DNA from 3 places in the Acetobacterium sp. UBA5834 genome. Region 2 is predicted to be linked to each of the others. Evidence: predicted binding sites of a transcription regulator. Region 2 holds the regulator's gene; each other region holds the start of a gene.
What was found. The regulator LexA, encoded in region 2, represses DNA repair genes until DNA is damaged. The targets are predictions, from matches to a motif close to CNAACANNTGTTNG.
Positions count from the first base shown of each region.

Region 1: the regulator LexA is predicted to act here: its motif matches at 1,735-1,748, upstream of uvrB (excinuclease ABC subunit UvrB).
Region 3: the regulator LexA is predicted to act here: its motif matches at 9,065-9,078, upstream of dinB (DNA polymerase IV).

Region 1 is NZ_DJGY01000036.1:41,671-52,408, reverse strand. Features, by position in the region: gene uvrB (excinuclease ABC subunit UvrB) at 1-1,712, opposite strand, end outside; gene B3F51_RS07910 (S41 family peptidase) at 1,863-3,062, opposite strand; gene B3F51_RS07905 (murein hydrolase activator EnvC family protein) at 3,165-4,334, opposite strand; gene ftsX (permease-like cell division protein FtsX) at 4,371-5,288, opposite strand; gene ftsE (cell division ATP-binding protein FtsE) at 5,278-5,967, opposite strand; gene B3F51_RS07890 (murein hydrolase activator EnvC family protein) at 6,348-7,577, opposite strand; gene B3F51_RS07885 (iron-containing alcohol dehydrogenase) at 7,824-8,972, opposite strand; gene B3F51_RS07880 (IS110 family transposase) at 9,297-10,538, opposite strand.
Region 2 is NZ_DJGY01000069.1:91,597-102,334, forward strand. Features, by position in the region: gene B3F51_RS14365 (TrkH family potassium uptake protein) at 1-63, shown strand, start outside; gene B3F51_RS14370 (potassium channel family protein) at 78-746, shown strand; gene B3F51_RS14375 (TrmH family RNA methyltransferase) at 749-1,567, shown strand; T-box leader at 1,573-1,804, shown strand; gene pheS (phenylalanine--tRNA ligase subunit alpha) at 1,839-2,861, shown strand; gene pheT (phenylalanine--tRNA ligase subunit beta) at 2,875-5,256, shown strand; gene B3F51_RS14390 (DNA-processing protein DprA) at 5,271-6,149, shown strand; gene zapA (cell division protein ZapA) at 6,257-6,817, shown strand; gene lexA (transcriptional repressor LexA) at 6,861-7,505, opposite strand; gene B3F51_RS14405 (tyrosine recombinase XerC) at 7,591-8,571, opposite strand; gene B3F51_RS14410 (hypothetical protein) at 8,801-8,986, opposite strand; gene arsD (arsenite efflux transporter metallochaperone ArsD) at 9,255-9,644, opposite strand; gene B3F51_RS14420 (hypothetical protein) at 9,896-10,207, shown strand; gene B3F51_RS14425 (sulfite exporter TauE/SafE family protein) at 10,343-10,738, opposite strand, start outside.
Region 3 is NZ_DJGY01000060.1:50,248-60,985, forward strand. Features, by position in the region: gene B3F51_RS11790 (uroporphyrinogen decarboxylase family protein) at 1-492, opposite strand, end outside; gene B3F51_RS11795 (corrinoid protein) at 507-1,136, opposite strand; gene B3F51_RS11800 (MFS transporter) at 1,223-2,590, opposite strand; gene B3F51_RS11805 (GNAT family N-acetyltransferase) at 3,349-3,852, opposite strand; gene B3F51_RS11810 (ATP-dependent DNA helicase) at 4,618-6,990, shown strand; gene B3F51_RS11815 (nitrous oxide-stimulated promoter family protein) at 7,013-7,303, opposite strand; gene B3F51_RS11820 (hypothetical protein) at 7,317-7,559, opposite strand; gene dinB (DNA polymerase IV) at 7,575-8,828, opposite strand; gene B3F51_RS11830 (hypothetical protein) at 9,197-9,700, opposite strand; gene B3F51_RS11835 (sulfite exporter TauE/SafE family protein) at 9,744-10,448, opposite strand; gene B3F51_RS11840 (acyl-CoA dehydratase activase) at 10,451-10,738, opposite strand, start outside.

The DNA of each region.
Region 1 (10,738 bases), on a different contig from region 2:
TTAGTTTCGCTGATAGCCCGATCCATCGAGGGTGTCATCTTGTCCGCATACATAATGACATGACCTTCCAGATTACGGGCCGCCCGGCCAACCGTTTGGATCAGCGACGTTTCTGAACGGAGGAATCCTTCTTTGTCAGCATCCAGAATCGCCACCAGACCAACTTCCGGCAAATCAAGACCCTCCCGCAGCAGGTTGATGCCCACCAGCACCTCAAAGGTACCCAGCCGTAAATCCCTTAGAATCTTCATCCGCTCGATGGTATCCACATCCGAATGCAGATAGTTCACCAGGACACCATTTTCTTTTAGGTAGTCGGTTAGATCTTCAGCCATTTTCTTTGTTAACGTGGTGACCAATACCCGATTGCCCCGACCGGTGGTTAGTTTGATTTCACCGAGCAGGTCATCGATCTGACCAGCAACCGGGCGAACCGTAATTTCCGGATCGATCAGACCGGTCGGTCGAATAATCAGCTCAACGGTATTCTGGCTGTGTTCTTTTTCGTATTTGCTGGGGGTTGCCGTAGTAAAGACAATCTGATTGATCTTGCTTTCGAATTCGGAAAAATTCAGCGGCCGGTTATCATAGGCTGAGGGTAGCCGGAAGCCATAGTCCACCAGGTTACTCTTACGGGCTTTATCCCCGGCATACATCCCGCCAATCTGGGGAATCGAGACATGGGACTCATCGGCAATCATCAGAAAATCTTTGGGAAAATAATCAATCAGGGTATAGGGTGGTGATCCTGGGGGCAGCCCGTTGATGTAGCGGGTATAATTCTCAATGCCGTTACAATAGCCCATTTCCCGGAGCATTTCAATGTCATAGTTGGTCCGTTGCAGAATCCGCTGGGCTTCCACCAGACGGTTGTTTTGGGTATATTCGTCATAGCGTTGGCGCAGTTCCTGTTGAATTCCAGCAATCGCCCGTTCCAGATTTTCCGGGGTGGTGGTGTGGTGAGACGCCGGGAAAATCGAGACATGGTTCAGCTCCCCATAAATCTCCCCGGTCAGGGTATCAATCTCAGTAATCCGTTCAATTTCATCCCCGAAAAATTCCAGCCGGATCGCCTTGTTTGACGAAGCCGAGGGAAATATTTCCAGAATATCGCCGCGCACCCGGAAATTGTTCCGCTCAAAAGCAATGTCGTTTCGGGTGAACTGAATATCCACCAGCTTACGGATAATCGTATCCCGATCTTTTTCCATCCCCGGACGGAGTGACAGCATCAAATTTTCATAATCAAAAGGACTTCCCAGTCCATAAATGCAGGACACACTGGCCACCACAATTACATCCCGACGTTCAAATAAAGCTGCCGTAGCAGAGTGACGTAATTTATCAATCTCGTCGTTGATGGACGAGTCTTTTTCGATAAACAGATCCGAATGCGGTACATAAGCTTCCGGTTGATAATAATCATAATAGCTGACAAAATACTCCACCGCATTATCCGGAAAAAAACTCCGAAACTCATTGGTCAGCTGGGCCGCCAGGGTTTTATTATGAGCAATCACCAGGGTTGGCTTCTGAACCGCTTCAATTACCTTAGCCATAGTATAGGTTTTTCCGGAGCCAGTCACGCCCAGTAAGGTTTGATACTTTAACCCCGCCTTAATTCCGTTGGCAATTTTTTCGATGGCCGGTCCCTGATCACCCTTAGGTTCGTATTCCGAGACAACCTTAAATGCGTGCTTCATATCTTTCATCAGCACCCTCCAATCAGTTTGATGAACATTCGTTCCATTATTCTATCACAGCTTTTTTTTAATGGCAAACAATAATCCTTATCATTTAATAAAATCTTAATTATTCCTCACCAATAGAAAAAGCATGCCGTTATGGCATGCTCATAGATTCTAATTGGTTCCACTAAGAACTTGTAAGGCTTTTTGTAGTTGAACATCTTCTTCGTCGGTGAAAAAGTTATTCTTCATAAAGTCAGTCGCTTCAATCACGATATTTGGCTCGAGACCTTTTTCGTGAATGTTGTTGCCGTTAGGGGTGAAATATTCGGAATTGGTCACCTTAAAGCCACCGCCATCAGTGAGACTGATGATTTCCTGAACAATCCCTTTTCCAAAGGTCTTGGTGCCGACCAGCTGGGCAGCGCCTGTATCCTGAAGAGCCCCAGCCAATATTTCAGCGGAACTGGCCGAGCCGCCATCAACCAGGGCAACCATTGGCAGACTAAGCTGTTCTTCGCCATCTGAGGTATATTCGGTTTTATTGCCGTTTTTATCAACCGTATAAACGACCATGGTTTCGCCCAGAATCCGATCAGCGATTTCCACCGCTTCCTTTACGCCGCCGCCGGGGTTACTACGCAAATCAATCACCAAACCGGTAATATTTTGAGCCAACAGTTCACTTAGCTGGGCTTCAAAATCATCAGCGGTTTTATCCGTAAATTCACTGATCTGGATATAGCCTTTATCGCCGATCACCCGGGATTCCACTGTTTTTGCTTCAATGGTTTTGCGTACCAATTGCATATCAATGACTTCTTCACCACGTAAGAGGGTGATATTAACGGTGGTATCAGCTGGCCCCTTTACCTTAGCCACTACCGCATCCGAACCGATCGTACTGACATCTTCACCATCCACCTTGATAATTTTATCGCCCGTTTTGATCCCGGCCTGATCAGCCGGTGTGCCTTTTTGCGGGGCAATTACATAGGTCACGCCCTGATCATCCTCTGTCACGACGACCCCAATGCCTTCATAGACGCCAGTGGCTGACTCCATATATTTCTTAAATTCTTCGGAGGTAAAATAACTGCTATAGGGATCACCCAGACTGTCAAACATGCCCTTGATGGCCCCATCAATTAAAGTGGTGTTATCAACATCCTTATAATACTCCAGACCAATCTGTTCTTTTAGCGCTAATAGTTTTTTTATCCCGGCGGCTGTTTCACTGCTGTCAACCGTCACAATCAACTTGTTGCCGATCAGATAATTGCCAGTTGTGGCCACTGTGAAGGTGATGATATTTGTGATGATCAGCACCACAATTACCACGATGAGTTTGGTTTTTTTTGACTTATTTTCCATTTTTTCACCTTATCCTAAATTTTATTATTATACAAATAAAACAGGAGAAAAGAATCATGATTCTTTTCTCCTGTTCTTTCGTTATAGTCTACAATGTTTCGCTTAAAAATATCCTAAAGGATCAACAAATGATCCGCCGGAAAGTACGCCGAAATGGAGATGGGCCCCGGTGGAATCCCCGGTGGAGCCGACGTAACCAACCACATCGCCTTTGTTGACAGTTTGGCCTGCTGATACTGCAAAACCACTCATATGCGCATACATGGCCTGGAGGCCGTTACCTAAATCAACAATAACACAATTTCCATAACCACCGTTCCAGCCGGCTGATAACACCGCACCGTTGCCCATAGCAAGGATCGGTGTTCCGGATGGGGCACCCATATCGACGCCATAGTGGGTCCGGTAATCACCCCAGATCGGGTGCAACCGGGTACCAAAGAAATCATCATCCGCGGATGGATAATAGCCCGGACACGGCCATTGATAGGTTCCGTTTGATGGGACAAAGGTCGTGCTGCCACCAGTGGTTGACCCGCCAGAAGCGGCTGCCTGGGCTGCCATCATTTCCCGAACCTGAGCTTCAATGCTCGCTGCGTTGGCTGCTTCAGCCGCCACAATTGCCTGATACTCAGCGACGATCGCCTGGTTTTGGGCCAAGAGACTGTCTTTCTGAGCTTTAATTTCCTGCTGCTGGGCTAAGGCCGTTTCCTGCTCAGTTTTTTTAGAAACTGTCTGCAGCCGGTCGGCCTCAATTTTAGCTTTCTTTTCATCGATTATTTTCTTTGTTTCAGCTAAAGCGTCCAATGATGCCTTATCCGATTCAATGATATAGCGGGACATGTCAACCTTGGTAACAAAGTCGGCAAAATCGGATGAAGTAAATAAAAACTCCAACATACTACCATTTCCGTACATGTACATAGTACGGACACGTTCGTTCATGGCTTCTTCCTGTTCTTTCCGTTTGGCTTCGGCAATATTGAGTTCTTCCTGAGTTTTGGCAATGTTCGCTTCCAATACGGCTATCTCAGAATTAATTTTATCAATGACGCCCGTGATTCGGCTCATTTCTTCGTTGGCCTTGCCGATTTCGGCCTCGATACCAGCAATCGTATTCTGGGTCATGTCAATCTGGTATTGTGCAGCCGCCTGTTTTTGATTACTTTCTGCCAGCTGTTCGGTCAGGGATGCAGCATTAACCGGAGATATCAGTATCCCCAATGTCACCATCATACCCACTATGCCTGAAATAATATGTTTTTTTGTCATCCAACAATCCTCCTGTGTTTGACTAAGTCTAATCATTTATACATCCAAGAATTTGCGAATCGCAAATACGCTACCAACGGCACCGATAAACCCTCCGTAAATCAGGAAGAAGAAAATCAATTGTCCCATCACTGCATCGGGAGAAGCCAAACTGGCATCCACTGGCAAAAATAAATTTCCGCCAACTAATCCCAAAATATAATAATAGGTGATCCGAATAATCAGGAAAGCAACAATGGCTCCCATCAACCCCAACAGCGTCCCTTCCAGAATGAACGGCGCCCGGATATAGGCGTTGGTTGCACCCACATATTTCATAATGCCAATTTCCCGTCGTCTTGCAAAAACGGTTAATTTAATCGTATTGTAAATAATAAAGATGGAAATCATTGATAACACCACCAATACCACTATACTTAAAGTATTGGTAAATTTATTGAAACTCACCAGTGCTTCCACATATTCCTGACCATATCGGACGTACTCAACCCCTTGGCCTTCAAACGACATGGCCAGGGTTTGAACTTCATCCATATCATCCGGATCAGTCACCCGGACAACAAAGGATGCTGGCATTGGGTTGTTTTCTGAATTATAACCACTGAGCAGCGGCGCATAATCTTCCAGACTGACGGTGAACTTTTCCAAAGCTTCTTCGGCACTTTCAAAGGTAACTTCTTCAATCAGGTCACTTTTCTCCAAAGCCTGTTCTATGGTTGCTTTTTGAGTGTCGGTAAAATCGGACTGGAGAAAGATTTTCAGTTCCAGTTTCGATTCCACATCTTTGGTCACTTCCTGAACATTGATGGTTAAGATCAGAAAAATCCCCAGGATAATCAACGCAGCAATTACCGACAGCACCGAAGCCGCACTCATCAGGTTATTTCGTTCAATGCTTTTTAAGGTATCCCGGACAACATTTTTGGGCATTGTTTTAATGGAACTAAACTTCATATCCGTACCTACCTGTCGCGTCATCTACTTTGAGAACACCGTCTTCCAATGTCAAAACCCGTTTTTTCATGGTATCAACGATTTCCCGGTCATGGGTAACCACCACCACAGTTGTTCCTCTACGGTTGATTTCTTCCAGAATACTGATAATCTCATAGGATGTTTCGGGATCAAGGTTTCCGGTCGGCTCATCACAAATCAAAATAGAGGGGTTGTTAATAATCGCCCGGGCAATAACCACCCGCTGTTGCTCACCACCAGATAACTCATGGGGATAGTGGTTCATCCGATGGGATAAGCCAACCATATCCAGAGCCAACGGCACCCGTTTCTGGATCTGCTTTTCAGATTTTCCGATTATTTCCATGGCATAGGCCACATTTTCATAGACGCTTTTGTTTTCCAGCAGCCGAAAATCCTGAAAGACAATCCCCATTTTTCGTCTTAAGAAAGGGATTTCTTTTTTTGACAATTTTGAGACATTAAAATTATTAATGTATACTGAACCTTCTGTCGCTTCAATCTCTCTTAAAAGAAGCTTAATAAATGTTGATTTTCCGGCCCCGCTTCGGCCCACCAGAAAAACAAACTCACCCTTATCAATAAAGAGACTGACGTTTTTAAGCGCATCGCTCTTGTTTTTATCGTAACCCTTGGTTACATTTTTAAATTCGATCATATCTTAGCCACTCCTAATTTACTTATCATTCGCTTGCTTTGACAGGGCATTTTAACACGCGCTATCCTATTTTCTGCTTAAATGTTTTTTGACAAGTTAAGATTATTTTAATCAAAAGAATGTTAATTGAAAAAGACTTCCGGGTATTGGTCCGTTTTTTGGCCTTCAAATCATTCCTCATTTGAAACTGTATTCATTTTAGCATACTTTTTGAATAATTTCATTAAAAAAATAAATATTTTGTAACAAATGTATCGAAATTCGTCCGAATTCCTGTTTTTCTATTGATTTAAGAAATTCAATTGGCAAAATAAAAAGAGAAAAGACGTTGTTCATCTTTTCTCATCATATATACCGTGTAACGGTTGGAAAAATTAATTCTAAATATAGGGACTAATTGGCGATCCATACAAACGCACTTCATAATGAAGATGAGCACCTGTTGAGTCGCCAGTGCTGCCAACCGCTCCAACGGTCTGACCGGCCGCAACAGTTTCACCTGATGATACATTAATTGCACTTAAATGGGCATATACTGCCGACAAACCATTGCCGATATCAACAATGACACAGTTTCCATAACCGCCATTCCAACCGGCTGAAATCACAGTTCCGTTTCCGGCACAGGCCACCGGTGTCCCGGTTGATGCGCCAATATCGACGCCAGCATGGAAGCGGGAATCACCCCAGATGGGATGGATTCGCCAGCCAAATTCACTGGTAATATTGCCATCGCACGGCCAGACATACGAACTGGAATATACCGGAGGAGCCGTTGATCCGCCACCGGAGCTGTCGCCACCGCCAGTATTGGTCGTATCCCCGCCTGTCGAGCCATCCGTCGTACCGGTGCTGCCGTTATTTTGAGCTGCCTGCTCGGCGGCGGCCCGCTGTTGTTCGTAATAGGCCTGTAACTGGCCTTCAATATCTGCCGATGTGGCTGCTTCAGCTTCTTCAATGGCCTTGTATTCTTCTAAGGCTGCCTGGTTTTGGGCCAATAGCTGATCCTTTTGAGCCAAAACTTCTTCCTGTTGAGTTAGTACAACTTCCTGTTCGGTTTTTTTCGCTACTGTTTTTAATCGATCTGCCTCAATGCTCAGCTTCTTTTCATCGATCACTTTTTTCGTTTCTTCCAGAGCATTCAGGGAGTCCTTGTCTGCCGTCATAATGTAACGAGACATATCTAATTTTGTAATAAAATCCGAGAAATCTGAAGCTGAGAAAATAAATTCCATGATACTGCCGTTGCCGTACATATACATCGCCCGAACCCGATCGCTCATGGCTGCTTCCTGTTCTTGCTTCTTGGCCTCAGCAATTTTCAGCTCTTCCTGTTTTTTTGCAATATTTGCTTCGATGGAAGATATATCGGCATTGATTGCACCGATTATTCCATTGATCCGGTTTACTTCTTCATTGACTTTGCCGATTTCGTCCTCAATCCCATTGATGGTATTCTGAGTCATGTCGACTTGATACTTTGCTGCAGCCTGTCGAGCATTACTTTGAGCTAACTGCTCGGTTAACGAAGCTGCATTGACGGGTGCTGTTAAAAATGCCAAAACCAGGGAACCAGTAACGATACCTGATACAACTCGATGTTTTTTCATTTTTCCCCTTTCCCACAATTAATAATTGTGACCCTGTCTATTTGTTACTTTTACAGTAATTTTATTATTTTTGTAACGGTTGTATTATACCATAAACCTGTCGTAATTAAAACAAAAACAATAAAATAACTTGAAAATATTTTGTATAAAATGTTTAATAATACGATGTTTTTTAATTTTTTCATAATAAAAAAGACACTCTAGTAATTCAGAATGTCTTTTTATATTTGTAAAAAAATGCTTAACTTAAAAAGCTGCTTTGTAGATCGCAATCACGTCTTCTTTAGTTGGACATTTGGGGTTACCACCGGTACAAATATCGGCCAGTGCCAGATCAGCCAATTCACTGAAATCTTCTTCTTTGACTCCGATTTCTTTTAGTCCGGCCGGAATCCCCACATCTTTGGAGAGTTTTTTTATGGCATCAATGGCCATAATATTGATTTCTTTCGGTTCACGGCGACTGGTGTCCACGCCCATCGCCTGAGCAACGTCTTTTAGTCGATCACCAACAACGTCAGCATTAAACGCCGTAACATAAGGCAATAGAATGGCATTGCAAACCCCATGCGGCAAATCATAGAATCCGCCTAACTGGTGCGCCATAGAATGGACGATTCCCAATCCGCCATTCGAGAATCCCATCCCGGTGACAAACTGACCATAAGCCATGGCATCCCGGGCATCCAAATCATCACCATCTTCAACGGCCTGTCTTAGGCTACCAGAAATGGCTTTGATGGCTTCGAGATTAAAAAGATCGGTGAATCGTGAAGCACCGGCGGTGGTATAACCTTCAATGGCATGCGTTAACGCATCCATACCGGTGGCAGCCGTTAATGATTTTGGCATTTTGAGCATTAAAACCGGATCATTGACCGCTACGGTTGCCAGACAGTTGGGATCAACAATAACCATTTTGAGTTTACGCTCTTCATCAGTGATAACATAATTGATGGTCGCTTCACTGGCGGTTCCGGCGGTGGTATTAATCGCCACAATTGGCAGGGATTTATTGGCAGTTTTGCCAACGCCTTCGTAATCCCGTAAATCACCGGGATTGGTAGCCAGAATGGCAATTCCTTTGGCGGTATCCTGGGGCGATCCCCCGCCGATACTGACGACAAAATCGCATTCATTTTCCTGTAAAGCCTGAAGACCAGTATTTACATTGGTAACAGTAGGGTTGGGTTTAACATCTGAAAATAAGGCATACGGAACTTTTGCTCCATCTAATACATTGAGTACATCTTGAACAATACCTGCTTCAACAAGTACCTTATCGGTTACAACTAAGGCTTTTTTCACGTTCATACGTTTGATCTCTGGCGCAATCAGTTCAATTGCTCCCGGTTCCATAATGACTACTGGTGGAAAATAATAGGTTCTTGCCATAAGAACACCTCCAAAATTATTCGTTTACATGATTATATGCCATCGAAATGGCTGAATAAATGGAAATTTTTTCTTGTTTGAGATACATTATTGAAATGATTGATCAATAACATGGAATAAACCGAACACAATAAATAATAAACGGCTTTTCTTATGATTTATCTCTTATTTTTAAGAATACTATTATATGATTTTAAAAAAATTGATAGAATTACGTTTTTAAAGAGGAAAGTCTGAAACATCCTAAGTATCAGGTAAGTCTGATTTAGTGCATAGCAAACAAACCATCAAGAGATGGTGTAAAAAAGTATAGTGATGGAAAGATCAGGCGTCGGAGAGGATCTGATAACCTTGAGATTTTGCTAAGGCAATCGCCTGGTCAACCGTGATTTCACGGCTTACTGGAAGAACATCCGAATTTTTATATAACTCAGCATTGTAAGGTTCTTTCTTTTTTAGAATCATATAAACAGCGGTCAAAAGCATGCGGGCAATGGCGATAATCGCCCTTTTATGGCCACGACGTTTTTTAATCTTTAAGTAGCGGTTACGGATTTCAGGATGTTTTTCGCTTTTAACAACAGCGATTGCGCATTGAACCAGAAGCGGTTTTAAATAGCAACCGGCTCTTGAAATCCGGACAGACTTTTTCTTTCCGGCACTTTCGTTATTCGTGGGTGTCAACCCTGCCCAGGAGCATAAATGTTTGGCTGTCGGAAACACGTCCATATCAGCACCTATTTCAGAGATAATGGTAATGGCTGAAAAGATGTTTTTAAAGGACGGAACAGTCAGGATCAGATTTATTTCTTCTGTGTAGGGCAGGGAAAGACAAAGGATCAGATCTTCAAGATCGGACTTTCGATTGTTGAGATCCTCAAAGTGTTGTCTGATAATCTGGAGTTTAGCGGCTTGTTCGTGGGTGATAAAGCCATCAACAGCCATCTCCAGTTCCGGAATTTTTTTCTTCATGGTGCCGTGAATCAGGGATGGAATATCCAGAGGTTGATCGGAAGCAGGATTGAGCAGTTGCTCAATGATGGCCATGGAACTTTTGCCGAAGGTATCGGAAACAACATTGCCAAGCTGTATATTTGATACCGTCAATGAATTCTGGAATCGGTTTTTCTCGCTGGATTTGAAGTTAGTGAGCTTAAACCGATACCGCATCAGATCGCGAAGCTGACGAATCGCTTGCGGAGGCATAAAGCTGCCGACTACCAGATCATGTTTAAAGAGATCTGCAATCCATTTTGCGTCCTTTTTATCAGTTTTTTTACCCCGGATGGCCTTTACATATTTGGGGTGGGCCAGGGTGATTTTGCAGGTTGTTTCAAGGATATTGAAAACCGGAATCCAGTATTTTCCGGTTGATTCCATGCAAACGTCTCTGCATTTGTTTTCACAAAGCCATTGTGACAGCTCTTTGAGACCTTTGGTATAGGTTGAAAAGCGATGGCGTTTGTAAGTGGTGACATTGTTGTTGGTTGAAGCAATGCAGGCGACAACAAAAGTTTTATGAACATCAATGCCACAACAGATTTGATAAACGATTTTTAAAGCCATAGAAAAACTCCCTTCAATGATTTTAAAGGGAAGTACAGCATTGACTGATTGCCCAGCGATAAAACAGGTTATGTTAATACAAAGATAAGTCTGCGTGATCTAAGTCACACTTATTTGTGCTTGGAAAGGCAATCTACACATATAAATATGCAGTCACTCCAGAATGGAGCGGTCTACTCCTCCTCACGTGATTTGTAGTT
Region 2 (10,738 bases):
AAGCGAGCCCGAGAAAACGTGGGAAATTTCAAATTGCCGGAAGGCAACATTATGATTGGCTAGAGGAGGAGTATTAATTGAAAGAAAAGCAGTTTGCGGTTCTTGGTTTAGGGCGTTTTGGTGAAGCACTGGCCATCACCCTCAGCGAATTGGGCTGTAATGTTGTTGTCGTCGATAATGACGAAGAAAAAATTCAAAACATTGCGAATTTGGTAACCTATGCGGTGCAAGCGGATGTGACCGATATTAATGCACTGAAATCGATTGGCTTAAAGAATGTCGATGCGGTGGTGGTTTCCATTACCTCAGACATTAACAGCAGTATTATGGGTATTGTCAATGCTCAGGAACTGGGAATCAATGAAATTTATGGAAAAGCCAACAATGCCCAGCACGAAAAGGTGCTACTTAAATTAGGGGTCAAAAAAGTATTTTCTCCAGAGCGGGACATGGGTGAGCGGGTTGCGCATAATCTGTTTTCCGGCGATTTTATCGATATTTTGGAGCTGGATACCAATCATTCCATCGTTGAGGTGGAGTCCCTTCATATTTGGGAAGGAAAAAACCTGGAACAGTTAAACCTCCGGGAAAAACATGGCTTAAATGTAATTGCAATTCGGAGTCTGGATGTCTTAAATGCTTCGCCATTGGCCAGTGATGTGATTCATGCCGGAGATAAACTGATTGTGATGGGTGAGAATCGCTCCATTAATGAGATTAACAAACTGTCCCGAAAAGACCATTAACGATGTTTCCAGAAATTACATCAAAAAATAATGAGCAACTGAAGTATCTGCGTAAACTCAGCAGTAAATCCTTTCGGGACGCCGAAGGTACCTTTGCCATCGAAGGCACCAAGCTTTTTCTGGAAGCAGTTAAAAATCAATTGCAGTTTAAGCAGATCTTTATTACCAGCACTTGGCTGGAGATTAATGGCGCATCTGTCAGGGATCGTCTGGTTACTTTGGAGAACAATAAAGTTGCCATTGCAATCGTCAGTCCGACGATTCTGGCAAGCCTGTCCGGTTTACAAAAACCCGAAGGAATTATGGCGGTACTGCATAAAATTAATAGCCGACCGGGAACCTTCAAGCGTACGGTTTTACTGGAGGATGTTCAGGATCCCTACAATGTTGGTACCATTATTCGTACTGCCGATGCAGCAGGTTTTGACTGTGTGGTGACGTCTGCTAAAACAGCGGATATTTACAATGAGAAGGTACTACGGGGTTCGATGGGTTCGGTCTTTCACTTGCCGATTTATCAGGTCGTTTCGCTGCTTGATACGGTCAAGCAGTTAAAAGAGCAGCAGGTAACGATCATCGGTACTTCCTTAAGTGGCAGTTGTTTATGGGAACGCCAGTCCCTCAACGGTTCATTTGCCATCGTTATGGGGAATGAATCCCAGGGAATGTCGAAGCAAATGAGTGAATGCTGCGATCTGTTACTGAAAATTCCCATTTTGGGTCAGGCGGAGTCACTGAATGTGGCAACGGCTGCAGGTATAATCATGTATGATCTGATTCGAGATTTTAAGGAATGCCAGACCAAAGTAAAAGATAATTAAATAACTTATCTACAATGATAGAGCGAGTAAATAAAGATGAGACTTTACAGAGAAAAAATCCCAGGCTGAGAGATTTTGTGTTTAAATTTATTGAAGTTCCCTCTGGAGTTTTAGCTGTGAACCGCATCAACCAATTTTGATGATTGATAGCAGCTAACGTTAATTGCGTTAAAATTTTAAGTGAATACAATTATGTATTAATTTAAGGTGGTACCGCGGAATGATTTCGTCCTTTTGAGAGGACGATTTTTTTATTTATAAGGAGAAAGAAATGGAGCTAGAACTCAAACAATTACGAGATCGCTGTATAGCTGATCTAAGTGCCGTTACCGAACTGAAATCACTGGATAATGTCCGGATTAAGTATCTGGGTAAAAAAGGCGAACTGACCATTGCCCTAAAAGGAATGGGCAAGCTTTCCAACGAGGAACGTCCGGTCATTGGCAAGCTGGCCAATGAAATCCGGGAAGAAATTGAAAGTAACATCATGGCGCAAAAACAGTTACTGGAACAACAGGAAATTGAAGCGCAGATCAAAGAAGAACGTATCGATGTGTCCCTGCCTGGACAAAAACATCAGGCGGGAAACCTGCATCCGTTAACTACGATTATCAATGATTTAAAAGAAATCTTTCTGGGAATGGGCTTCTCCATTGCCGAAGGTCCGGAGATTGAATGGGCAAAATATAATTTTGACTATTTGAATGTGCCTCAGGATCATTCGGCCAGAGACCTCCAGGACACTTTTTACTATCAGGATGATATCGTGCTGAGAACTCAGACTTCACCGGTTCAAGTTCGGGTTATGGAAGAACAGCAACCACCCCTGCGGATTATTTCACCGGGTCGGGTTTATCGCTTTGATGAAATCGACGCTACCCATTCTCCAGTCTTCCATCAGATGGAGGGATTGGTGATTGATAAAGGCATCACCATGAGCGATCTTAAAGGAACCCTTGATTTATTTGCCAAGAAACTCTTTGGTGAACAGACGAAAACCAAGTTCCGCCCCCACCAGTTCTATTTTACCGAGCCCAGCGCTGAGATGGATGTAACCTGCTTTAAATGCGGCGGCGTTGGCTGTAAGGTTTGCAGCAACACCGGCTGGATTGAAATTCTCGGTTGCGGAATGGTTCACCCGAATGTTTTGCGCTTCTGTGGCATTGACCCGGATGAATACAGCGGCTTTGCCTTTGGCATGGGCCTTGACCGGATCACAATGATCAAGTATGGCATCAACGATCTGCGTTTATTGTTTGAAAATGATCTGCGTTTTTTAGCGCAATTTAAATAGGAGGAACCCAATTATGCTCGTTTCACTGAATTGGTTAAAAGAATTTGTTGATATAAAAATGGCACCGTTTGATTTTGGGGAGGCTCTGACGATGTCCGGGACAAAGGTGGAAACCCTAACGGTTGTTTCAGAAAATGTGGTTAATATCTTTACCGGACAAATTACCAAAATTGAAGCCCATCCCAATGCGGATAAGCTGACCGTCTGTACCGTGGATATGGGAACTGACCAACGGGTGATTGTCACTGCGGCCAAGAATGTCTTTGAAGGTGCCATTGTTCCGGTGGCCATTGATGGTGCGGTAATTGCCAATGGTACCAAAATCGGCACCAATGATTTTCGGGGATTGCTTTCCTATGGGATGTTCTGCTCGATTGAAGAACTGGGAATGAACACCGATTTATTTTCTAAAGAAATCATGGAAGGGATTCTGATTCTGCCGGAAAATACGCCGCTGGGAATGGATGCCCGGGAACTTTTGTGGCTTGATGACGTGATCATCGATGTGGAACTGACGGCTAACCGATCGGATTGCCAATCGATTGTGGGGATCGCCCGGGAAGCGGCAGCAACCCTGGATCTGCCAATGGCTGAAGTACCAGTTTATGACGCCACCGCAGAAAGTGCTAATGAAATCGCCGACTATTTGGCCGTACGCATTGAAGATTCTGCCTGCCCCCGATATGTTGCCAAGATGCTCAAAGTCAAGAAAATCGAAGACTCACCGCTGTGGATGCAGAAAAAGCTGCTAAACAGTGGGGTGCGGCCGATCAACAATATTGTTGATGTCACCAACTACGTGATGCTGGAGCTGGGCCAACCGCTCCATGCTTTTGATTATCACAGTCTTAAATCCCAGGAAATTGTGGTTACAACCACTGCAGATAAGAAAATTGTCACTTTAGATGATAAAGAGCGGGAAATAGATGAATCGATGCTGATGATCACCAATGGCAAAGCCCCAGTGGCCATTGCCGGGGTCATGGGCGGTGAAAATTCAGAAATTACCGATAAAACCAGTCTGATTGTCCTGGAATCGGCCAATTTTAACAAAGGCAGTGTACGCTTAACGGCTAAACAACTGGGCCTGCGAACCGAAGCCTCATCTCGCTTTGAGAAGGGTGTTGATCCGGAATTAGCCGCAGTGGCAGCACTGCGGGCCACTCAGCTGCTACTGGATATTGGTGCCTGTGATGTTATCGAAGGGATAATTGATGTTTACCCTCAGGTGGCTGCATTAAAAAAAGTTGCCCTCGATGTTAATTGGTTTAATGCGTTTGTGGGGATTTCTTTGACTGTTGAGGAAGTTTCAAGCATGCTGATCCGGTTATTCTTTACAGTGAACAAAATAAGCGATGCCGTTTTGGAAGTTGAAGTGCCCAGTTATCGGATGGACATTGAACTTAAAGAAGATCTGGCCGAGGAAGTGGTAAGGATTTTTGGCTATGATCGCATCCCTGGTACCATAATGGGCGGCGAAACCATGGTTGGCGGTAAAACCCCGGTGCAGAAATTTGAAGACAGCCTGAAAAACATTCTGGTGGGTCAGGGCTATTTTGAAACCCTGACATCCTCCTTTACCAGCGAAAAGCGTCTTCAGGGACTGAATACACAGCTTCCGGATAACCTGATTCCGCTGATTAATCCGCTGGGGGAAGAAAACAGCATCATGCGCCATACCCTCATTGGCCATCAGCTGGAAGTGATTTCACTAAACTATAATCGTAAAAACCCGGCGGGCTGTTTTTTTGAATTGTCCAATACCTATCGCAAAAACACCAAGCCAGGAGAATTACCGGTTGAAGCCAAAAAACTGGCCATCAGTTCCTATGGCAGCGGGGATTATTTTGAATTAAAAGGGGTTGTTGAGCTCTTGCTTGAGCATTTTGGAATTTACTATCCGGAGTTTGTTGCTGGCGGATCGGACTTCCTTCATCCCGGACGAAAAGCAGAAATTTTTGCCAATGGGACCAAACTCGGGGAAATCGGCGAGATTCATCCGATGGTTGTCAAGCATTATGAACTGCCGAAACGGTGTTATGTTTGTCAGTTATCGTTTGATGAACTTTTTGAATGTGCCAGCCTGGATAATAAATTTACTGATCTGCCAAAATTCCCGGCTTCTAATCGCGATTTGGCTATTTTACTCAAAGCTGAAATTCCGGCGGCAGCGATTGCGGCAATTATCCGTAAAAACAGCGGCGAAATCCTTGAAAGCATTGAGTTGTTTGACGTCTATACCGGAGCTCAAATTCCGGCCGGTTATAAGAGTCTGGCCTATGCCTTAAACTTCCGTCATCACGAACGAACCCTCACTGACAATGATATTAATCCGGTTATCGACCAGATTCTCGGTGAATTGAAACAGGCATTTGATGCCCAACTCCGTGAGTAAGTATTGAAACGATCATGAATCTGATTTGTGAACATATTGTCGGGCTTCAGCAATTAAAAGGGGTCGGTCGACAGAAAACGATCCGCTTGCTGGAGTTGATCACCGCCCCTCAGCAGCTTTGTTTCCGGGAGTTGGTTGAAATCGGCCAGACTTTTGGGATGATTTCCAGCCAGATCAGCAAGGCCGAAATCGCAGCTGCTGAGGACTGTGCCCAGACGCTGGCCGAACAATGCGGTCAGCTGGGAATCTCTTGCTGCTCGTATTGGGATGAAGCGTTTCCGGATAGTCTGAGATTTTCGGATCATCCGGTGTTGATTTTTTATCAGGGCGACTTGAGTATTTTAACACATTCCAAACGGGCGGCAGTGATTGGCAGCCGCCAACCTTCCGCCTTGGGGGCAGATTTTGCTTTTCAAGCCGGTAAGTTACTGGCCGAAAACAATTTTGTGGTAGTCAGTGGCCTGGCGATCGGTTCTGATTCTTATGGGCACCAGGGTTGTCTGGATGCCGGTGGGAAGACGGTGGCCTTTCTGCCTTCTGGTTTAGCTCCGGTTTATCCCAGCACCAATCAGCAGTTGGCAGATAAAATCTGTGGCATGGGGGGCTGTCTGGTATCCGAATACCCCCATCATGAAACCCTTCTGCCATATAAGTTCGTAGAGAGGGATCGTCTTCAGAGTGCGTCCAGTCAGTTTGTGATTGTTTCCAATTTTACGCCGGGGAGCGGTACCATTTATACCCTGGATTACGCCAGAAAATACCAGAAGGCGATTTATTCCATTCCGGTTATCCATAGCGAATCACGGGCTGGTTTTAAGCATCTTGAGATAAAACAGATTGACTACCGAATTTTAAGCAATACAGAACTGGCTGATGTCATTGAGCAGTATTAATTGATAAATCAATTGTAATTTTCTTGTTTATTACCTATAATAGAATATAACAAAGAAGAACCTTTTTATCACTTTTGAGAACTAAATTTATTTCACAGGAGGAAAAAATGCCTGAACAAACAATCATGGAATTACGCATACTCGATACCGAATTTAATCTAAAGGCCAAGGGAAACGAAGAGCATATTAAGCACGTTTCTGACTACGTCAATACCGAATTGGAACGGGTCAAGGCTGCGAATCCCTTCACAAACCATATTCGGATTGCGATTTTAGGCTGTATGAATATTACCGAGCGGCTTTTCAACGCAGAGGAAGAAGTTCGGAGCAGTGAAGAAGTAAAAGCCAAAGAAGTCGGCGAGGTGAAACAAGTTAAAGCTGAACTCAAGAAACTCAGCGATTTGCTGGCCGAAGAACAGGCAAAATATCAAGCACTGGCTGAAGAGAAAGACTTATTGCAAAAAGAACTGGATGAAAAAAATGATCTGTTGGCCCAATACCGGGAACACTTACGACAAGGAAAAATTGAAAGTGAAACCAGCCGCAAAACAATCCTGGATCTCCAGAATCAGTTGTTTGAAAGCCAGATCGAATTGGTCAAAGCCAACAAAAATCATATCGAAAAAGATGTCTTTAAAAGCATTGAAGACAAAATGAAACTGGACTAACGGAAAATAAAAAAAAGATGTTTGCACATCTTTTTTTATTGCTCTAAAATTTGCGGATCAGACCGGTTACCTTGCCAAGAATTTTGATATCCTGGGCATTGCAGAAAATCGGATCCATGGTTTTATTTTCCGGTTGCAGCCGGATTTTATTGGGCTCGTCGTAAAAAATGCGTTTGACCGTGGCTTCGTTATCTTCAAGCAAAAGCGCTACAACAATGTCATTATTTCGGGCCGTCTCCTGCTTTCGGACGATGATTTTATCACCATCGAGAATCCCGGCTTCAATCATGCTAGTCCCCTTGACTATAAGAATAAAGGCGTCATCGGATCCGGTAAAATCGAGCGGCAGCGGGAAAATATCAGTAATGTTTTCAATTGCCAGAATTGGAGCACCGGCAGTGACGCAGCCTAAAATTGGCAATGAGATAATTGTTTTTTCATCAAAGTGACTGGAAATGGTTTCATTGGGATCGTGGCGCAACACCTCGATAGCCCGGGTTTTGGTTGAATCACGCTTGATATAACCCAGCTCTTCCAGCTTTTTCAGGTAGGTGTGGGCGGTGGAAGTCGATTTCAGATTAACAGCGGCACAAATTTCCCGCACTGATGGGGGATAACGTTTATCGCGCATTTGGGTTTCTATAAATTTCAAGATATCTAATTGTTTGCTGTTTAAATCCTCGTACATGAGTTTTCCTCCAAAATAGTTATGCTTCATTATAGCATATCACCAGATTAAAGGCAAACGTAAGTTCTTAATTTTACCATTGTTGTCAATCATCGCTTTCAAACTGTGCCAACGGATTTTGGTTAAGGGTATCCCGGAGGATTTCTTCATTGACATGGGTATAGATCTGAGTGGTTGAAACATTCTGATGACCAAGAATTTCCTGAACCGAGCGCAAATCGGCATTGCCATAACGGAACATCAGGGTTGCAGCGGTGTGGCGGAGTTTGTGGACACTGATTTCATCGGTATTGAGACCGCAATTCGCCAGATGTTTCTTGACCAGGTGCTGAACCGCCCGATTGCTGATCGGGCCATTTTGCTGGCTGAGAAAGAGATAGGGGCAGTTGGATTCTGGGCGCACCGCCAGATAGCGATTGATGGCTTTTAAGCAGGCATGGTTTAAAAAGACGGTACGCTCTTTATTACCCTTACCAATGATGCGCAGGGCATCGTTTTTGATGTCGGAAATCTTTATTTGGGTCAGCTCGGAAAGACGCATCCCGCAATTGAGAAACAGGGTAACAATGGCAAAGTCCCTTTCTTTATGGCGACCGGTAATCCCTTTTAATAAATCCACGGCTTCGTCCCATTCCAGATAACGGGCATGACGGGCCGGGAGTTTGGGCATTTCCAGTTCAGTCACCGGGTTGGGCAGAAAGTACTTTTGCTTATTGCACAGATAATTAAAGAATGAACGTAAGGAAGAGACCTTGCGGCTTCGGGCCGCATCTGCATTTTGCCGTTCCTTACTGGAGTAGGAAAGAAAGGCATAGAGAATCCCCAGATTTACCGATTTTAAGACATCAATGTCGATATCATCGACGGGAATTGCATCAAAAGGCAGCGATTGGGGAACCATCGCAAAATAGCGTTTGAGGAAGCGAAAAAAAATAATCAGATCATAACGGTAAGCCTGGGCGGACTTTTCAGAATAACCTTTAATAGTTAAAACATAATTTAGGAATTCATCCAGCAGTGCATTATTGGGAATAATTTTATCAGTTAGATTGGTTGGGATGGTCATCAGAGTCTCCTAAAATTTTTGCCGGGGTTGGCTGGTAACAGCTGCAAAAAAGATGGCATAAGCTGAGATGGTATTTGCACAAGCACCGGCAGATTTTATTATAGTTTACCACACTTTAGTCATTTTGTCACGAAACTTACATTTTGCGACAAAATATTTTAGAACAGTATTGGTTATTTTGCAGCCGCCAAACACATTTTATTTTGTGGACATCTAATTTTTAAAAATTCTATTTGCTTCCTTCAATAATAAATGATGTGACATAATTGTCAATCTTTTTTTCCGGCGACCAGTTTGTTAAGATTTCTTTGCTGTTATCTTTGGGGACCAGTTTGATATTCTGAAAGCCGGTATTTTCCATCATTGTCCTGATCGTAACGATATCCTCAGCACCAGCGATGCATCTGGCTACCATCGCAAGATCATTTTTGATAGCCGCTGGCTATTCAGCTGTAGCCACTACATCAGATTACGCCAACCGTTAGAACCCGATAAGCTTCTTTAAAAAGCTGCTCTTTTTCTAAAGATAAGTTAATCACGCAACTTGACATTATTACATCTTAAGACGCAAAAAAAGAAAAAAGACGCATCTAAACGTCTTTTTTATTACAAAATATGCAAATTCAATCACATGACCCAAGCTATCAAATTCGAGCTGACAGCTTAGCTAATTGTATTAAAACTTAGCAGCAACCACTGCCACCACATGAACAGCCGCCAGTTGATGATGTATTTTGTGATTTCTGAACCATCTTAATAATATCTTCTCTGGTCATGCCTGCCCACTCTGCAAAATTGGCATTAGATGGGTAGGTACCTTTCTGTCTGACTTCCCCATCCACCACCGTGATTGGCAAAGCTTCTGTTCCTTCGTTAGCAATGATATCGTTGACTTCTTTATTGGTAACAAAGGCCATCGGATCGCTGGAAAGATTGTAGCGGATAATTTTTCTCCCTTCGCCTTCGAGTTCATTTAAAAAGGTTGCCACTCTTAATAGTTCCTGGTCGACACCTGGTCCACATACGCCGGTAGAGCAGCACATTGCTGGCTCATAAATTTCTACTTTACTCATTTTTTCTCCTTTTTCTTATCGGTTTTAAAAATTTTATTTTTATGAAGACTTCTACATATATCTCTTTATTCATATGATATGCTATAATTATTGGCTTGTCAAGTTTCATAGTCAGTAAAATCAATTGTTGACAACAAGAGAGATGTTTTAGTTATTTCTTTTACATTTAAAAGATACCTTGCTTTATTCGTATTAATTTGTCATAATGAAAGCAACAGCAAAAAGCTGAAAATTCCATGGAGGTACTTGTTATGCTATTAAAAGAAAATAAAAACAGATCTAGTGAGAGCTATGAAAATTCATCAAAAGGTGAATTTAGCCTTATTAAAAACTATCTAACCCGTTCCTTTATAAAAAAATACACCAGTTTTGATGATTTCGAATCGTTCCTGAATTCCAGAGGTTTTTCAGCGGCGACAGAGGACGAATTTCGGACTATTCCCGAAGTTGAACTCGACACCTTGGTCATCACAAACAGTAAATTTAATAGCTGGTCTGAAATGGTTGCTTCAGCCGGAGATTATTATTTTGTCACACAGATGAAATCCATTAAGTTTAAATAGTTCATCAAGAAAAATACCTGCCCAAAATGGCAGGTGTTTTTCTTGATCACAACTACATGCAGTAGTTCAAATGCGACAATATGTAGCGATCATTATCAGCCTATATTACTCACTGGTCTTCTTTAAGCGTCTTTATCAGGAAAAGAGAGTAAAGATTTTATAAAAGGTAACAACTAATATCATTACGGCAAACATTTGTTTCATTCGACCACTGGGCATAAACAAGCTAGTAATTCGAGCCCCGGCGAATGAACCAACTGCTCCGGCGATCAACAACGGTATCATCAGCGCTAAGTCCCATTGTGCAGTTGACAGATGCGGAATTAATGAAGAAAAAGACGGTGCAATCACTGCAAAGGCGGTAATCCCAGCCGCTTTTTTAGGTTCAAATCCGACAAGGATCAAGGTCGGCATCAAAATGAATCCCGGTCCAACACCCAGAAATCCGGCTAAAACAGAAATCGGAATTGCCAGCATCAACGCTAATTTAAAATTCTCCTGCTGTCCCTTAGTATGTTTAACTGGTTTAAA
Region 3 (10,738 bases), on a different contig from region 2:
GATAAATTCTTTAGCCAGTCGCAGTTCAAAATCAACCAGGAAATCAATCAACGCATGCATTTCTTCTGGTTCTTCGTAGTAAGCCATTAAGGCCTCTTCCATACTCATCAGGTAATGGATATGTTCAAACAGACCGGGCGCCACAAAAACAGTGACATACTGATCATTCCGATCAACCGCATTAGCCTCAGCAATCGCCGTCGCCCAAGCTTCTTCGGGATAATCAAGCTTCGGCGCTTTAACATAATCCCGCCATTTGGTGATATCCTTAACAACGATGTGCTCCTCATCATGAACCGGAAATGAGCCCAATTGGCCTTCCGGCCAGCTCAAGGTAACGCCCCATTCATTAACTATCGTACCACCGACCGGTGGTTTTAAACGACTGATCGGGGTTTTCATCATCAGGGCAAAGGGTTCATATTGTTTGACAAAGCGATCCGGATTTCCACCCTTCATTACTTCAACTAAATTTTGTCTTTTTGTTAACATTTTTCTCTCCTCTCCTATGCTGTTGCCAGTTCTTTGGCTTTTACCGCAGCACTACCGGCATCAGGAGCATATCCGTCAGCACCAACTTCAACGGCATATTCCGGCGTGACCGGAGCACCGCCAACAATCACTTTCATCTCCGGATAAGCAGCTTTAATGGTCTGTACTGCTTCTTTTAAGGCTGGCATGGTGGTGGTTAACAAACCGGAACAGGCCACCAGTTTGACATTGGCATTGTCTTTAACTGCTTGAACAAAGGTATCAGCAGGGACATCAACGCCCAGATCAACCATATCAAAACCAGCACTTTCGATCATCATCGAAACCAGATTTTTACCGATATCGTGAAGGTCACCGGCAACCGTACCGATGATGCAGGTACCCAGCGAGGCGGAACCATCACCAGCCATCAGTGGTTTTAATACTTCCACGCCTTTTGACATGGCTTTAGCAGCAATTAGCATTTCCGGGACAAAGATTTCGCCGGATGAGAATTTATCCCCAACGACGCCCATGGAATCAACCATGGCCTGGAGAATCTCACTTGGGGTGCTGCCTTCATCCAGTGCTTCCTGTACCAGTCCGGGAACCAGTTTCGATTTTCCAGCTTCGACTTTTGCTTTGACTTCTGCTATTTTTGACATGATTTATCTCCTTAAATTAAATTGTATATTCTAAACCGGAGCAATGTGTGAATCGCTCCGGTTTCATTGAACTTTGTTTTTTATACTTAAGCCAATTTACGTTCTGCTAATTCTTTATTGATTTCTTCCATTCGTTTTGGTGTTAACGTATAAAGCCCAAACATCATCACCATTCCAATAATCATAATGATTGCCGGATAAAGGGCGAAACCATTTTTAATTCCCTGAATCAGTTCTGGAGTCACGGCCATATCAGCAACATAACCAACTGAAGCCAGCACCGCTGAAATGATAACCGATCGGACAAAAATAGATACTTTGATTGGCATACTGATCAGTGACATGATAAAACCACGGGCATTTTTGCCGGTTTTCCAGTCGCCATAATCAACGGTTGCAGAGTACATTGCCACACCCAGAGAATCTGGCAAACCATAACCAATATAGGCAGCAAACATGATGATTTTAAAAGCAGTTGCTTCAAGCGGCATAAACCAGACAATTAGCAAACCGATAATCAAAAGCGACAGGGCGATCATATAGGTGTTTTTTTCGCCAAGTCGTTTAGCAATCGGTGATGCAATCATGGCTGCAAAGAAGTTGACAATGGTTAATCCGGTCATGAACAATGCCAGTCCAGGCAAATCGTTAATGACATATTTAAAGTAGTAGAAGGCCATTCCAAAAATAACGAAACGTCCCAGGTATCGTCCCAGTTCCACCAGCATCAGCCCCATCAATGGTGGGTTGACAACAATTTGTTTGAGCATTTCGCCAACCGACATCTTTTCAGCCGGTTTTCCAGCCTGAGCTTCACTCCCATTTTGAGCATAATCTTTGGTGATCACATAGTAGATAATATTACAGGCAATCATAATCAAACCAGTGATGGCTGCCATGTAAGTGTAACCTAAAACCGGATTGCCAACACCAGTACCAATGGCTGTGATGGCTTGCACACCAAAGTAGGAAAATACCAGAGCACCCGCTGCATTGAACATCCCCCGGTTGCTGGCCATCGAGATACGCTCTTCCCGAACCGTGGTCAGCGCATTATTCATAGAAATATGGGCAGCATAGAAGGTATTCCAAACCAGATGGCTGATGGCGAATCCTAAAAAGATGATAATAGCATTAATTTCCGAGGTTCCGCCAATCTGCGAAAACTGCAAAATGTAAAAGAGCGCCGCAATGGGTGGTCCGACCAATAACCAGGAACGGTATTTCCCCCATTTCATATTACTTTTTTCCAGGATAACCCCTGATGTTGGTACGGCCACAATATCAACAATACTGGTGGCCAATAAGATGGTACTTACCAGAGCCAATGGTATTTTCGCAAAATCGGTAAGAAAGGCTGCGAAAAACATAACTTCGATGTTGACCATAGTCTGAAATCCAAATGACGGCAAACCGTAAAGATTAATAGCCGACTTTTTTAATGGTTTGTTCATAATTCTTTCTCCTTTTTAGTTTCAACTTTAATAACAATTTCTACTAAAATAACTGTCGACACTATTTGTCTGATCAGCCAATCTCCCTATAACAACAAGCAAACAGCAACACTTCTATCCAGTCGTTCCGCAACCAGAAATTATTTTGCACCATAACGATCATCCTGAAATAGTGCAATCCTTTTCATAATGCCTTTCTTCATTAAAATAGAGTTTCGAAGAAGCGGTACTAAAGATATCATGACATTTTTACAAACCGTAAATAAAATTGTAATTACTAATTCATTTACAACATCATTGTACTCGTATTCAATGAAGCTGTCAATGTTTTTTTTAGTAAAATATTTCAGTTAATCTATTTTTTAAACTTTGTACTCGTTTTCTTCATTGATTTTTTATATGATTATTCGTTTTTTTTTGGCAACTTGTCTGTTTTTACTGTTATTTTTGACATTATGTCCATCATCACATTATTATTTTTTAATTTGAATTTACAAAATACCGTTTAATACCTTTCAAATTTCAGAAGAAATTCCAAAGCACGTTCCTGCATTAACATTCGTTTGCTTATATAATGTATTCCCCGCCACAAAAAACTTAACCTGATATATTTTCCTTTTTTGACTGAGCAGCTTCACCATCAAAAAAAGAACTTCGTACGAAGTTCTTTTTTCAAGCTCTATAATTTTTTGAAGATATCATTTATTTTAAATATGTTTAATCAATAATTCTATGAAATTACTATAGCCCGCACCGTTTTATCTTGTCAAAGCATACATACAGGAGTCCTGAAGTTTACCATTCTTATAAATACTTTTCTGAAAAACACCTTCCAAATGAAAACCAGCTTTTTCAATGGTTCTGCGCGCCTTCTGGTTATCAGCAAAGGGCCGAGCGTAAATTCTGACCAAATCCGACTCATCAAAAGCTTTTTCACAGATCTGCTTAATGGAACCAGTCATGATTCCCTGTCCCCAATAGGGTTCGCCAAGCCAAAAACCCAACTCGCCACTTTTGCAACTGACATCTTCCTGCATCAGCAGACTGATCGCTCCAATCGGCGCATCATCGATTGTGATCGCCTTGTTTAGATGCCTTCTTTTATTCTGATGAATACTTTTAGTAATAAACAGATGGGCATCATCCAGAGTGTATGGATAGGGAAAGGTGTTTCGTAAATTTCCTGCTATCTTTTCATTATTGGCCAGAGGCACAATATTTTCAGCATCACTTAGCTTCCATTCTCTTAGTCCAAATTCCATTTTTTGACCTCCTTTGATCATCGCCATTGATTTCTAGTTTTTTCTAAAAAACTAATTTGTACTCGTTTACTTTTTAATTTTCATCAGCTTAACATCTTTGGAATTTTATGTCAATATTTTTTCTTTTTGCAACCATTTATTACCTTTACTTGTTTGATATTTCTCAAACAAGAGGTAGTGCTGAAACTATATTGTTCGTTAATTAACAAATCATTTTTAATCAAGATGTTGTTTTTCGATAGATTTTATTCGGGTAACTTTAATACAGATACATCAAATTCAATTTATGGATAACATACTTTTTATCCATTGTCTGATAGCTATTGAACAACTTTTTATTTCTTTATCAATTCCACATAAACAAATCAGCTATTTAAATGATCTTGATAGTTAATCTACTGCTATATCTATCAAATTGACACCATATCACTGCTAATACTATGAAAAATATTTCTCCCTAAAAAACCGATAATAACGTTGCGATTAAATGCATTTAAATGAAAAAAATCACTGTCTTGAGGCTTTGTTCCACCATAATAATTTTACTTTTCAATTTTTTTTGCCCTAATTTTTTTATTATTTTGAACTCTAGCAAAGAGAAAATTAAGTATTTTTTAAGATTCATCGTTTTGATTGTTACTCTGACAATCGTTGTCGTTTCCTGCTTTGATTCCTAGATCAGCAAGCAAATCTGCTATACTTTCTTCACCATTTAGCATAAAATTAGAGCATCAAAGCGTCATCATAATAATCATAGGTGAAAAAATGAACAATCAACCCGAAATAAAACTATCCGTCCGCAATCTGGTGGAGTTTATCCTCCGCTCCGGAAATATCGATTCTCAGTTTATCAGCAACGCCAGTGCACTGGAAGGAACCCGGGCCCACCAGAGGGTTCAGAAAGATAATCGAGACAAAGGCTATGCCCCTGAAGTATCGCTAAAACATCGTTTCGAATATGAAGGCTTCTGTTTCCGAATCGATGGCCGGGCCGATGGCATCATCACCAGCGAGTCCGAGATTATTGTAGACGAAATCAAGTCAACCAGCCGGCCGTTGGAACAGATTGACGAAGACTACAGCCAAACCCATTGGGCCCAGGCTAAATGCTATGCCTATATTTACGCCATCCAGAATGAACTACCAGTAATCAGCGTACAGCTGACCTATTTTCAGCTGGATACCGATGAAATCAAAAAGTATCTAAAAATCTTTACCCAAACTGAACTGACTGTTTTCTTTTACGATTTAATCAATCAGTACCTGGTCTGGGCTGCTCTGACCAGCAACTGGGTGACTCGCCGCAATACCGCCATTCGGGCTCTTGCTTTTCCCTTTGAGCGTTATCGCCCGGGCCAGCGGGAACTGGCAGTAGCGGTTTATAAAACCATTGTCGAACAGAAAAAACTTTTTGTCCAGGCTCCCACCGGAATTGGCAAAACAATGTCAACTCTGTTTCCCGCCATCAAATCGATGGCTGAAGGGCATACTGCCAAAATTTTTTATCTAACCGCCAAAACCATTGTCCGGGAGGTTGCCGAGGAAGCCTTTGCTAAAATGGCAAATCAGGGATTGGCTTTCAAAAGTGTCACTCTGACTGCCAAGGACAAAATCTGTTTTCAGGAAGAAACCATCTGTGATCCCGATCACTGCTCTTATGCCCGGGGTCATTTTGACCGTGTTAATGCCGCACTGCTGGATATCCTTAAGCAGGAAGACCGCCTGACCCGACCCGTCATTGAAAACTATGCACACAAACATCAGGTCTGCCCTTTTGAGTTTTCTCTCGATTTAACCCTCTTTAGTGACTGCGTGATCTGTGATTACAACTATGTTTTTGATCCCCGGGTTTATCTCAAACGTTTTTTTTCCGATAACGGCAGCGACTACAGCTTTTTGATTGACGAAGCCCATAATCTGGTCGATCGGGCCCGCTCAATGTTTTCGGCCGAACTTTATAAAAAACCATTGCTGGAGCTAAAGCGATTGTTTAAAGATAACGACCCCAGTCTTGCCAAAGCGCTGGGAAAACTCAACACTCACATGATCGGGCTGCGAAAATTGGCTACAACCAACTCACCTCACCGCCAAAAAGAGGCCCCCAAAGATTTCTTGCTGCTGGTGATGAAGTTGATTGCTCTGGCCGAAGTATGGCTAGTCAGCAATGAAGGCCGCCCGGGTCACGAGAAACTACTGGAACTGTATTTTAACGCCCTGACCTTTATGCGCACCGCCGAGTTTTACGATGACCACTTTCTAACCTACGTCGAAAACGCCAACGGCGATACCCGTATCAAACTTTTTTGTCTGGATCCTTCCCACTTGCTGGGAGAAGCCCTCAAACGAGGCCGGGCGGCGATCTTCTTTTCGGCCACCCTGTCACCACTCGACTATTTTTCAGAAATTCTCGGTGGTGACCCCGACAGCTATAAAATTAGTCTGCCATCGCCCTTCGATGTTAAAAACCGAGAACTACTGATTGCCGATACCATCTCAACCACCTTCCGCAATCGCGAAAAAACCTACTCCACCATTGTCCGTTGCATCAAAACGGTACGGGATCAGCAGCCAGGCAACTACATCGTCTATTTTCCATCTTATAAATATATGAATGCGGTGTTTGAAATTTTTAGCGCCAGCTACCCGGAGGTCGTCACCATCCGGCAGGCTCCGGAAATGAACGAGGAAGACCGGGAGCTGTTCCTGGGTCAGTTCCGACCGGCACCCGGGGCTGCCCCGACCGGGATGTTGGGCTTTGCGGTGCTGGGCGGGATCTTTTCCGAAGGCGTGGACTTAAAGCACGAGGGCCTGATCGGCGCCATTATTGTCGGAGTCGGTCTGCCCCAGATCTGTTTTGAACGTGATATCATCCGGGATTATTTCAATAAAAAAAAACACACCGGCTATCAATATTCCTACCTCTATCCTGGCATGAACAAGGTTCTCCAGGCTGCCGGACGGGTGATTCGAACCGAAACCGACCGAGGCGTGATCGTTCTGATTGATCAGCGCTTCAGTAGCCCTAGCTATCGTCAGTTATTTCCACAGGAGTGGTTTCCCCATCGCCAGATCCGGAATGAGCCCGAGCTTAAAAAAGCCCTCCAGGATTTCTGGGCCATGACTATACCGCAAAACTGACGTAAAAAAATCTGCTGTCGCACTACGACAGCAGATGTCTGATAACCATAATGGGGTGATGAAAAATCAGCCGCGGGCCGCTAAAACCCATTACCTTGCGAATTTTTAGCTGATTCGCTTTATTATAGCAGGGGCTTGGACAGTGATTGCAAAAACCCTTGTTTTCGCCATAGCGGCAATGATCCAATCGGTTCAAGGCATAACTTAACAGGGTCTGGCACTCCGCACAGAGATCGTGTGATCGATGTTTTTTGCGGCAATAGATTTTGAGCATCACGGCAAGGATCCGTTTTTCCTGGTCTATTTTTGGCACTCGGCTTTTTTCCTTATCTTTCTTTACTTTCGACAAACCATTTGGGTTCTTCATAATAGAGACAGACTTCCTTATTCTGGATCCGGCAGGTGTAGCGAATACCCTGCCCGCCCACCTTCAGGGAGACCCCCGGGCGCATATCCAGAACCCGGTCAATAGAAAAAACCCGACCGTCCTCCCACAAAACCTGGAGGGGGATGATTCTGCCATCTTCTTCAAACTTTGCAATCACCTGGACAAATTTTTTTATTGCCATTTTCTTAATTCTCCTTTAAAAGTATCCAATTGGATGGATAACATGATCTTTTTTGGGATCCAGGCCGCTCATCGAATCACCAATGGTAACCGCCCGACGCAGAACCAGATTGCCAAAGCGCTTGCGTAAATCATCAACGGTATCATCGAGCTGGGCCTGACGCATCCGCAACGCTTCATTGCCAAAAACATCCAACTGAATCGGGGTTGAATCCGGTACCAGATCAGTGACCCGCACCCCCAGGGAGCGAATATCCGAACTGAAATCATAATTCTTTTCAAACAAGGCAATGGCGGCTTCAGCTATTTCCCGGGTCAGATCCGAGGGTTTTGCTAGCTTTGTTTGCCGGGTGAAGCTGTGAAGTTCTTTGTTACGGACATGAATCGCTACTGTTAAACAATAGCAGCCGGTTTCCCGCAACCGCATCGCCACACTTTCAGTCAGCATATAGAGGATCAGCTTGACATCCTTCAGGTCTTTTAAATCCCGGGGGGTAGTGATGCTGTTGCCAATGCTTTTGAGAATCCGTTCGTTACCGTTATAATGCTCGTCAAAGGTTTTGACCGGGCTGTCATCAAGGCCATTGGCAAAGCGCCACAACACCATCCCCATCTTACCAAACTGGAGCACCAGAAAATCTGGGGATGTTTGCGCCAATTGTCCAATGGTATAGATACCATATTTCATCAGTTTCTTTTTCGTGGCTGACCCCACATAGAGCAGATCCCCAATTTCCTGGGACCAGACAATTTTTTTGAAATTATCCCGGGTGATCACCGTGATGGCATCGGGTTTCCGATAATCCGAACCAAATTTGGCAAAGATTTTGTTCCAGGAAACGCCAATCGAAACGGTGATACCCAGTTCCTCCTGAATGGCCTGGCTGATTTTTTCGGCAATGGTTCGGCCACTGCCGTGAATCCGGGAACTGGCCGTGACATCAAGCCAAGCTTCATCGAGACCAAAAGGCTCCACCTGATCGGAATAACGGTTATAGATTTTTCGGGCCAGCCGGGAAAAACGCAAATACAATTGATAATTTGGGGGCATCACCAAAAGCCCAGGACATTTCTCCCGGGCCTGCCACAGGGCCTCGCCGGTTTTAACCCCAGCAACCTTTGCTTTCTGGTTCTTCGCCAGAATAATCCCATGACGTTTTTCCGGATTGCCACCGACCGCCACCGGAAAGTCCCTAATCTCCGGATGATAGAGACATTCCACATTGGCATAAAAGCTGTTGATATCAGAGTGTAAAATAATCCGTTCCATGACCCACCCATTTAATCCGTTTTAATTAAATTAGCACATATGTTCTGTTGTTATTTTATACCCATCCACACTCTTTGTCAATGGCCAAATTATACCTTACTGCGATTCGGGCTTGTTTGCAGGGCTGATCCGGTCTATTTGACGAATCAGTAAAAACCCCCGAAACGACTGTTATAACTGCGTTTCCGGGGTTTTAAGCTTAACCAGGCAATCGACTCTACCGTCCTTTTTCATACGAAACAATTGTTCTTATAAGCATTGTCGGCCTGACTCATTCGTCGCAAAAACTGTCATCAACTCAAATAGTGTTCACAATTATGAATTTCACAATAAACCGGATTCCATCTATTCTTGTGCGACCTGCTTTTTTAATTGTAGGTTGCAACATATTCGGCTTCGGCCTGTTGGGCTTTCTGGTTGCCGACACCACAGCGGGGATTCAGCAGTGAGCAGTTTTTTCCGCAGCCACCACAGCGCAGTTGGGATAAAAATTCGCTCAGGCTGGGAACATCGGGTTGTGGTTCGGTGACTACCGGTTCCTCCGCAGCCGGGGTAGCGGCGACAATCGCCGGAGTTTCTACCGGTGCTGCAGCGGATGCAGTAACGGTTTCAGTCACCGTGGTGGCCGGTTCAGAAATAGCGGTGCTGGGTGTTTCGGTGGTAGTCGCAGTGGCTGTGTCGGTCGTCACCGCCGCAGCAATACTCTCACTTTCACCAGTGGCAGCATCATTCTTGGCGGCAATCGCCGGAGGAATTTCGGCCTGAGCAGCCTTCACTTGCTCATAGCTGTGAAAAGTATTGACCCCCACCCCATAGACAATCAGCAAAGCAGCGACGGCCGCCGTGCATTGGCGGATAATTTTATTTTTCATACTTAATACACCTCATTTTAATTCTTTAATTTTACAACCTTCTTCACACTAAATTGAATAAGGCCCCGGCCGAAAACAGGGTCAGCAGCACGTAGCTGGCTAAACGAAACCACTGCAGCTGCCGGGGAATTTCGGTGGCAATTTTCCCCGACAGCACGCCTGATAGCAGTACCATCAGCAATACCGGGGTCAGGGTACTTGCGGCGGCAAAGACCCCGCCAACTAGAGCAGCCGTCGCCAGCGGCAGGGTGGTGGCCACTCCCATCATCATCAGTAGCGGCCCACAGGGTGAGGCTCCATAGGCCAGACCGGCGGAGAATAGCGGCAACAGCCCTTTTACACCATAGCGGTTGATAGTATCAGCCTTTTTTTCACCGCCGCAACCGGAACAGAGACTGGCCCGGTTGGCTTTGTTTTTGTAATCGAGCAGCCATTTTCCGATCAGCACCAGGCCCAGGGCTATCATCGCCAGCTCCATCATCTGACCCAGGTTGATCCCACCGACATAACCGGCGGCATCAATAAACTGACTGCCAATCAACGCCGCCAATCCGCATAACACCACCACGGCGATGACCTTGCCGATAAAAAAGCTAAAAAATCCCAGCAGCGATTTTTTTAGCCCCTCGGCATGGGTGATGATATAGCTGGACAAAAAGACGCTGACCGCCGGACTGCAGCAGGTGCCGCAGCCCAGCCCCACCGACAGGGCCGTGGCCAAAACCGGAAGCAGTAATGTCAGCCCCATGGTCAGGCCCGCTCACTGGCAATCAGGGCGGCACCGATGGCCCCGTTAAACTGGGGGTATCGGGCCACATAGACATCCCGCATCATTTCTTCTTCAAAGGCTTTATGGACTCCGATATTCAGGGCACCGCCGCCGGTCATCAGGATATCTCCGCCTTTTTCGGCCTTTTTCATCATTTTAATGATCCGTTTGGCCATCGATAAATGCATCCCGGCCAGAATATCCCGGCGGTCATACTTCCGGGCCACCAGCGACACCACTTCTGACTGAGCAAAGACCACACAGGTGCT